DNA from 4 places in the Halalkalibacter krulwichiae genome. Region 2 is predicted to be linked to each of the others. Evidence: riboswitches for the same ligand, from Rfam matches in the RefSeq annotation. Region 2 holds a riboswitch; each other region holds the start of a gene.
What was found. Region 2 has a riboswitch for cyclic di-GMP ahead of BkAM31D_RS24725 (competence type IV pilus major pilin ComGC). Riboswitches for the same ligand answer to the same signal wherever they lie in the genome.
Positions count from the first base shown of each region.

Region 1: linked by a shared signal. The riboswitch ahead of BkAM31D_RS23785 (hypothetical protein) and the one ahead of BkAM31D_RS24725 (competence type IV pilus major pilin ComGC) in region 2 are both predicted to bind cyclic di-GMP.
Region 3: linked by a shared signal. The riboswitch ahead of sinI (DNA-binding anti-repressor SinI) and the one ahead of BkAM31D_RS24725 (competence type IV pilus major pilin ComGC) in region 2 are both predicted to bind cyclic di-GMP.
Region 4: linked by a shared signal. The riboswitch ahead of BkAM31D_RS20095 (hypothetical protein) and the one ahead of BkAM31D_RS24725 (competence type IV pilus major pilin ComGC) in region 2 are both predicted to bind cyclic di-GMP.

Region 1 covers NZ_CP020814.1:4,150,863-4,153,061, forward strand. The annotation lists gene BkAM31D_RS20935 (LCP family glycopolymer transferase) at 1-659, shown strand, start outside; cyclic di-GMP riboswitch class I at 770-864, shown strand; gene BkAM31D_RS23785 (hypothetical protein) at 832-1,032, shown strand; gene BkAM31D_RS24610 (hypothetical protein) at 1,289-1,414, shown strand; gene BkAM31D_RS20940 (hypothetical protein) at 1,516-2,049, opposite strand; gene BkAM31D_RS20945 (RNA polymerase alpha subunit C-terminal domain-containing protein) at 2,127-2,199, opposite strand, start outside.
Region 2 covers NZ_CP020814.1:3,290,689-3,292,887, reverse strand. The annotation lists gene BkAM31D_RS16645 (bifunctional folylpolyglutamate synthase/dihydrofolate synthase) at 1-902, shown strand, start outside; cyclic di-GMP riboswitch class II at 1,107-1,190, shown strand; gene BkAM31D_RS24725 (competence type IV pilus major pilin ComGC) at 1,322-1,690, shown strand; gene BkAM31D_RS16635 (prepilin peptidase) at 1,775-2,199, shown strand, end outside.
Region 3 covers NZ_CP020814.1:2,168,512-2,170,710, reverse strand. The annotation lists gene BkAM31D_RS10920 (MarR family winged helix-turn-helix transcriptional regulator) at 1-157, opposite strand, end outside; gene BkAM31D_RS10915 (NADPH-dependent FMN reductase) at 307-840, opposite strand; cyclic di-GMP riboswitch class I at 1,151-1,239, shown strand; gene sinI (DNA-binding anti-repressor SinI) at 1,257-1,391, shown strand; gene BkAM31D_RS10905 (AbrB family transcriptional regulator) at 1,489-2,199, opposite strand, start outside.
Region 4 covers NZ_CP020814.1:3,988,190-3,990,388, forward strand. The annotation lists gene BkAM31D_RS20085 (WG repeat-containing protein) at 1-349, shown strand, start outside; gene BkAM31D_RS20090 (hypothetical protein) at 388-633, opposite strand; gene BkAM31D_RS20095 (hypothetical protein) at 799-1,005, opposite strand; cyclic di-GMP riboswitch class I at 1,045-1,129, opposite strand; gene BkAM31D_RS20100 (hypothetical protein) at 1,406-2,041, opposite strand.

The sequences.
Region 1 (2,199 bases), 860 kb from region 2:
GTTCGGTAAAGATGTTAAGTATTCCTCGTGATACGCGGACAGAGATTGAAGGTCGAGGGTTGGACAAGATTAACCATGCCTATGCGTTTGGTGGGGTTGAGCTGACGATGGATACGGTGGAGCACTTCCTTGATATTCCGATTGATCATTATGTCAGTGTCAATATGGAAGGGTTTAAAGGGTTGATTGATGCGCTTGGTGGCGTGCAAGTCGAGAATGATTTTGCTTTTTCACAGAATGGGCATCGGTTTGAAGAAGGAACATTGTTCTTATCTGGTGATGAGGCTCTTGCATACTCGAGAATGCGTTATGAAGATCCGCGTGGGGACTTCGGCCGAAATGATCGCCAGCGTCAAATTGTCGAAGCGGTCATTCAAGAAGGAGCACAGATTAGTTCGATTACGAGAGCGGGTAGTATTTTAGAGGAAGTTGGGAAATCAGTAAGAACGGATCTTGATTTGGATGCGATGTGGAAGATTCAAGATAAGTACCGCGACGCTCGTCATCATGTTGAGCAAATGGAGATTAGCGGGGTTGGTACTCGTATTAATGGAATCTATTATTTAGAAGTTCCGGATGAGGAAGTCTCTCGTGTAAGTAATGAGCTTCGGGTTCATTTAGGCCTTGAAGTGGACGAGAGTGTGACAGTTGCTGAATAAGTTTGAAATAGAGATTCTTGGGGTATGAACCTTATGAATCTCTTTTTTTGTGTAAAAGTTGAATAAAACCTTAAAGTAATGTCAAGAATTGTCGATAATAGAAAAGTATCATGCGAAAAAGGCAAAGTCTGTGAAAGCAGATGACGCAAAGCTATAGGGGCTTCATTGGCCAATGAATTGGTCATTATGCCAGCCAGCTACCGAGAACTGCCTCCGTGTGATGACTTTATTTGGAGGAGGAATGACAATGTTTTACACACCAGAACAATTGCACAAGAGAAAGAAAATCAAGCAAGTTGCTTACACCGTTGTCCTTTCCACTGTTGGGATTGCACTAGCAGTTGGAGTTTCTGTCTTAGTCGGCGGAATGTAAGAATTGATTGATTGGCTCCTCGTGCCTATTGTCCTTGGGTGGAGCTTGTATTCCCTGATTTCCTAGATAGATTTCATCTATCTGGGGCATGATGTAAAAAGGCCTTCCAAGTTGGGAGGTCTTTTTTCGTACTTTTTTTCGGTTCGACAATATTCTCGGTTGATAGTGTACCTGGAGTTTCTTATAATGGAAGTAATTACATAAATAGATTATCACTATGAATATATTATAAAATAGATCGGGGGAAGATTGGACGATGCCTTTTATTAGTGTGAAGCCAGTATGGACACCACTTGCGTTAGTTGGAGTAAAACTATTAAAAGATACGGAAGATCGCTATTACTTAAAGATTTGGGGCGGAGAATTAAAAAAGATCATGTAGGTACTTTTACGTTCTATTATTCTGGGTCTTATTTCGCACTATTACATTCTTATATTATTTAGTAGGAGCCAGTTCTCGAGGGGAGAGCTGGCTTTTTGTTTTTAGTTGTTCTTTTCAATGAGGGATTCAATCGTCTTTAAGTGGTTGGTGTTGCTAATGATTTGCGATTCACCGACATATTGATCATCAATTTTTAGATAAGTCGTTGTGGTCCTTGAGAAGTTCTCTCTTATCTTATGATTTGCTGTTATTCCTATTGTGTATTTTCTATTTTGCACTCGGACATCGTCATCTTTTTTCAGTTTGATTTGATTGAGGTCTTCTAGGATTTCTTGAATGAGTGAGTCGTCTTCGATTGTCGTGCGTGCTGCGGGTTCGGCTCTGTCTCCAGATAAGTCGTTCACTGTTATGGAGATGCTTCTAATCTCGCTATCTTCGGGAACGAGGTCCTGGAATGTTGTGTATTTGGTTTGGTTGATTAGGAGAATGGTTCCGAGAATGATAGTGAGTGTTACGGCAAGTAGCGCGATTTTATTCTTGATGAAACGACTTAGTAGAAAGATAAGCGCCGTTAGGAGAATGGCTATTAGTAGGTAATGGAATAGTTGCCATGATAGATCAAAGAAAAGGTTCATAACTACCTCCTCCCCTTCCTTTGTGTCACATTAGGGTTAAAGCGACTGCCACTCGTTCGGCAATCGCTCTCGTTACTTTATTGTTTAAATGTTAACCCTTCTTCTTCTAATAGAGTTCTCATTGTTGGGATGGAAGCTGGGCCAATCCCG
Region 2 (2,199 bases):
CCAAGCCAGATATTGTTTTAGTAGAAGTAGGCTTAGGCGGCCGCTTAGATTCGACAAATGTGATTACGCCGATTCTATCGATTATTACGTCTATTGGTTTTGATCATATGCAAATCTTAGGAGAATCGCTAAAAGAAATTGCTTCAGAAAAAGCAGGCATTATTAAAGAACACGTACCCATTGTATCCGGTGTGTCGCAAGAAGATGCGAAAAGAGTGATCCAAGCTGTCTCAAATCAAAACAAATCTCCTCTTTATGTGTTAGGAAAACATTTTGATGAAGAGGTTGTCGCTGTTAATGAAGAGAGACAAGTTTTTACTTATACTCAAATAGGAAGAGAGCCTTTGGATGTCACAATTCAAATGTCTGGACCTCATCAACGTCAAAATGCTGCTATTGCCATACAAGCACTAGAATTATTAAGAACGAATAATCAGTTGGTTATTGATGATACACACATTCAAAAAGGACTCCTTTTGACAACATGGCCAGGGCGTTTTGAAGTGTTACAAGAAAGCCCGACGGTTATAGTGGATGGTGCACATAACAAAGAAGGAATGCAAGCATTGGCTGAAACATTAAAACTACACTATCCGAATAAAAATGTTCGCTTTTTAATAGCTGCAACGAAAGAAAAAGACATGAACAGCTTACTACAGCCATTTTTAGATTTTCAAGCAAGCTTTACGTTTACAACTTTTGACTTTGATCGAGCAGCAAAGGCAGAAAGCTTATCGACACAAGCTCCTGTTCAAACGAAACGTTATCACGAGAACTGGACGCAAGCTTTGCATGAAGAAATCGAACAAACCAAAATGGATGAAGTATTAATCATTTGTGGTTCTTTATATTTTATCGCTAGAGTAAGAGAAAAATGGAAAAATTTGATCTCTGTCATGTAGGGATAAAGGGTTATATAATAAATGCATAAAGGACATTGCTAGGTCTATTGGTGGTGGTGTTTGTCTTTTTGACTCGATGAGATACCCATCAAAAGACCTGGTTGAATTTAGTTTAATTTGTCCTTTTATGTGAATAAATGGTGATTACTAAGGAAAAAGTATTGACTTTAGCAATCTCTCAGAATACAATCAAAGTATCAAAAGAATAGTTTGGAAAGCATAGAAATACGACTTTTATTTGGGCACCTTAGTCGTATTGAGCGATTGGTGCAACCGGCCTTTTATGTTCTACTTATAGATTGTAGTAGAAAAATTGAAAGGCTATTTTTTATGGCATTTTTGTTAATTTCAGTACTTAAGGACTGTGACTTTAGTTACACCTTAGATATAAAAAAACTTATATTGGGAGATGAGTAAGAATGAGAAAGTTTATTCAAAAGCGTTTAAAGAATCAAAAAGGTTTAACGTTGATTGAGTTATTGGTGGTAATTGTTATTTTGGGGATTATTGCGGCGATTGTTGTACCCATGGTTATGGGGAATAGAGACAGTGCTGAAGCAAATGCGAATGCTCAGGTAAATAAGGTTGTTCAGGATGCATCTGAAAGGTATTATGCAATGACAGGAAGCTATGCTGCCAACGCAGCTGCTTTAGTAGCTGCCGATTACCTAAGAGAAGCTCCTAAGTGTGCGGATAACTCAACTCCGGCTTTTACCATAGATAATGATACGGGATCAATTACTGAGGTCTGTGAACCAAATTCCCTACCTTCCCCATCTACTGATTAATGTGTTTATTTTCTTTAAAAAGCTGTCGCTAGTTCATAGTGACAGCTTTTAAAAAATAATTAATGTTAAAAGGAGAAAAAGATATTGATTTGCGATTCTTATTTTTGGTTAATAGGGTTACTTTTAGGAAGCTTTCTCAACGTAGTCGCCATCCGTCTACTCAAAAAAGAATCAATCGCCTTCCCTCCTTCAAATTGTCCAAACTGCCATCATCGTTTATCGGTACTAGATTTAGTGCCTGTCTTTAGTTATCTCTTCTTAAAGGGGAAGTGCCGTTATTGCAAGGCGAAGATCTCTCCTCTCTATCCTGTTGGTGAGCTTGTAACAGCTTCTTCTCTTTTCCTCGTCTATAAAGTTGTTGGTGTGCAGCTTGAATTGCTTCCAGCGATTATTTTAACGACTGTTCTTGTGTTAGCTGTTTTGACAGACATTCGAGAAAAGTTAATTTTGGATGTGATTACGCTTCCAGCAATAGCGATCTTGTTAATAACTCGGCTGTTTATTGGTTC
Region 3 (2,199 bases), 1.1 Mb from region 2:
CACCTTTGCTATAGAGAAGTTCTAATACCGCAAACTCTGTTGGGTTTAAACCATACGTTTTTATGTCTTCCTCTACTCGCTTCGTAATAGTTTGAACTGCTCGTGACAATACAACGAATAATTTCAACGATTGGTCTTGATCATTTATTTTCATTATTCATTCATTCCTTTATTTTTTATCTCAGTTTCGAGATAATTATACCGTTATAAATACCTCTTTGTCAATGATCCCACTTGTGTACCATAAACAAAGGGACGTTTCAAAAAGCCAATTATTGACCTTTTGGACGCCCCTTTGGGAATTGCTTACAGCTTTAACTTCGTATGTAAGGTTACCAATTCTTTTGCTAATGTATCAATACGATCGTTTACCTCTTCATTTGTAATCACATTGTTTTGATCAAAGCAGCTGCTGTGTACAAACACATTCGTAGGTGTAATAGCTTTAAAGAAAGACAAGATTGGCTTTAATTGATTATCTGCAACAAGGAAATGTTTGTCTGATCCAGCTGTAGTTACAGTTCCAACCACTTTTGATTCGAAAACATTCGTAGGCAGATGATCAAATAAGTTTTTCAATGCACCAGTAATAGATGCTTGATAAATTGGCGTACCAATCACAAACAAATCAGCTTCTTTTATTTTCGTAATGACCATTTGCGTGTCCTGATTATATTGATCGAACGGCTTCCCCGTTACGAATTCAACATTTAACTCTTTCATATCGATTAATTCAATTTCTAATTTAGGCTCTAACTCTTTCGCTCTTTTTAGAACCTCATTTACAGCTATAGCCGTTTTTTCTCCAATTAAAGACCCAGAAACCCCAAGTAATTTCATTTTAATCGCTCCTAACTTTATCGTACTTTTCTATTTTACCTAAAATATCCTATTTTATTATTAAAACAGAAATTAATAAAAAGTACAAAACATAAAGCTTATTTAGCCAAATGGTCCTATAATCCCTTTTATGAAGATTGTATATAACTGTCGATTTTTTTGGATTTTTTTTACTAATTACGATATCGATATTATGTTACTATTTTATTAGATTAACAACATAATTAACGTAAAAAGGGTTCAAATGTAAGATTTTACCTATTTTTTCACTCTATAAAATTCGTTGTTCTTTGTTTCTTATTACATTTAAATAATGAAAAGGCAAACTTATTGAAAGATAAGGACGCAAAACTTCAGATCTAAGGTGAATTTTATTACTAGGATGGCTGAGTTACCGAACAAATGGAGGATGGAAGATGATTTTTTCGCCAGAGGACGAAAGAAAAAGTTCGTTAGATTTGGAGTGGCTTCAGCTATTATTGGAAGCAAAAAGAATAGGTCTCACCCCTAAAGAAGTTAGGGATTTTATCATGCTCAATAAAAACAAATAATCGGACTATCAGCCTTAATAAGAAATGTAGAATACGTTTAGAAAATGTAGGATGAAGGAAAACCTCCATCCTTTTTTTAGATTACCGTATATTTTATCTACTCTTGTTCTGTGTTAGCAAATAGTTTTATCAGAAATGGCAAAGCTAAAAACAATGCCAGTACTCTTGCCATCTGCAATGTTGCTACTAGTGCTGCATCCATGTTCAATGCAGCAGCAGTTGAAGCCATCTCTGCTGCTCCTGCTGCAACAATCCCTAATAAACTTGAAAGCCAATCAATCGGTGTTAGCACAAAGAAGATTGTAGCAAGGCCTAGGCTCATCATAAAGTAAATGAATAAGGTTATTGCACTAATACCACCTATTTCCTTTAGTTGTAAAAGTGCTTTTCGATCAAAGCGAATCCCAATTATTGCTCCCATAATCGACTGTGCAATTCCCATTATAAATCCCGGTACCTCTATTGTAGGAAATAGCAGATGACATAGAAAGCCTAAACCAATCGCAAAAAATAATGAAGAACCAGGAAAATTCACCCGTTTGCTTAATAAAATAGTTACCAGCATGATCGATATTAAAATACTTATGGAGAGAAAGACTTGAGACACATTTACATCGATAAAATAATTCGATTGCTTCCCGGCAATAGGTTCATTTAAACCTACGACTAAAGGGATCACTAACACAAACAAAGTAATTCTCGTTGTATGGAAGGCTGCAACCACTTGTTCATTCGCTCCATACTGATGACTTAGGGCAATTACCTCAGACGCTCCCCCAGGTAAGCAGCAAAAAAATGCCGTATTGTG
Region 4 (2,199 bases), 700 kb from region 2:
CATGCCGTACCAAGTGCACGTCTCCATTGATTTAGGTACCGGGCAAATCTATCAGCTTAAAGACCTTTTCAAACAAGATAGTGACTATGTAAAAGAATTAAGTGATATCGTTGGCCAACAGATAAAAGACCAAATGGAACAAGGGCATACCTACTTTTTCCCAGACCAATACCGCGGCATCACACCCGACCAAGCCTTCTACGTAACCGATGACGCACTTGTCCTTTACTTTGAACCATACGAAATCGCAGCTTATGTTGCCGGTTTCCCTAGCTTTACCATCCCTTTTAAAGAAATCGAGGGAATCCTTGATTTTACTAGTTCATTTTGGCGATCTTTGCATGAATGAATGTTGAAAGGCCACTTGTATGAAGTGGCCTTTCTTTATTAATATAACGGTTGATAAGGCCGTTGCTGCCCTTGCTGGGGCGGACAATGAGGAAAAGGATTAATATCTTGAATGCTATGAAAATCATAATGCTTCAGAGCAAATTGAGCCTGATACAAATATTCCATTACATATATTTGTCCTCCATACGCATCACACAAAACCCCTGACGTACCTTGACCGTTCTTAAAAGACACACCAATCGGCTGCCCCATGAGTTGCCACACCTTTTGTTGCCAATTCATTAAAGATCTCTCCCTTCCGTTTACTTTATGTGGGAGAGTGTTTAGGGGTGAGGGTAGGCTGAGGCGTTTTGCTCCTACCTTGATGATAATGAGTTCTTCTTAACTTCCATTGCCTTCGCAGCCCACTAAAAAAAGCCAACACACATGTGCTGGCTCAAACAATCATTATAAACCTTTAAAATCTTCCTCGGATAGGTAAAATTCCCTAATCATGTCTCGAACAACTAGGTCAACGGCTTTGACCTCTCCTAGGTTGATTTGCTTTAACTCTACTAAATCTTCTTCTTCAAGCTGCTCAAACAAGGAGTTCTTTGTTTCAATTAACTTTTGAACATAGTTAATAAGTTGCTTCTTCCCAACGGTTTCAGACACACTAAATCCTCCTTTTGTTAATCGACAAAAGGTATTAAATTCGGCAACTGGCTAGCATAGTTTCATAACTTTAGCCCCTATAGTTTTGCGTCATCACTTTTCAATGATTTTGCCCTTTCGTTCGATTAGGTTTTTAGTTATATGCTTATTGTACTATCGTTGTAGTGAAAACGGTAGGGGTTATTTTATTTTTCTTAACGTTTATTGAAGAGATAATTAGTATCTAAATATCATTGCTCCCTTATCTAGGAAATTCAGTTAGTAATTTCAAGGTATTACTCCTATATTTCCCCTGCATTTCGGTTTACTAAAGTAATAGCCATGAATTTTGATCGGTTGGTGTATGAGACCCAAAAAAAGCCACCACACCCTCTCTTACCAAAGGCGTAGTGGCTTTCCCTTATTCCTCAAACGCATCCGGATAAACAGTTGTATTAAACACTTCACCGGTCTCTGCGTTTTCTAAATGAATTGTTACGTCAATCTTATCTGGATCGTCTCCGTTAAAGATCTGATAATACATCCCAGTCATCGCTAATCCTAATGCAGCGAATCCATCAAAGCTATTTTCAAAAGCTTCTTGGTCAACAACGAGCGTAAACTCTGAATAAGATTGGTTCGATCTCACATCCGCAATTGATGGGTAATCGTCACTCTGTTTGATTTCTTCGATATTCGCTTCAATTCCCTCTCTCATCTCGCTCATCATTTCGTTATGAGTCGAGCGCGACATTTTATACGTAAGCGAGCCATCCTCATTTTCTGTTACTTCTTTTACGCCGGCTTCTTTTGCATCAGCGATCACTTGGTCGATGTCTTGATCTTCAAGCATCATTGGCGGAATCGTAATTTCGACGTTCAAGAGACCACGGTCAACTTCAACCGATTGCTCGTCCTCCTCCGTTGCTTCTTCCTCTTCCCCAGGGGCTTCAGCTACTTCATCGGCATCAAGTTCCTCATCTGCTTGTGGCTGTCCGCACGCTGCGAGAAACGCAATAAACAGCACTATGAATAACCATGTTACATTCTTTTTCATTTAAAACCCTCCTATTTGGAAAATAAAATCCATTTACTAGTATGCCAAATAAAGGTGTTTTTAACAGGCTGTTTTAGGGTGATTGTTGCTTAAGGACATATTGCGCCCGAACTGCTAAGGGAGATGTCCTTTAGACAACTTCTCTCGGACACTTCCAA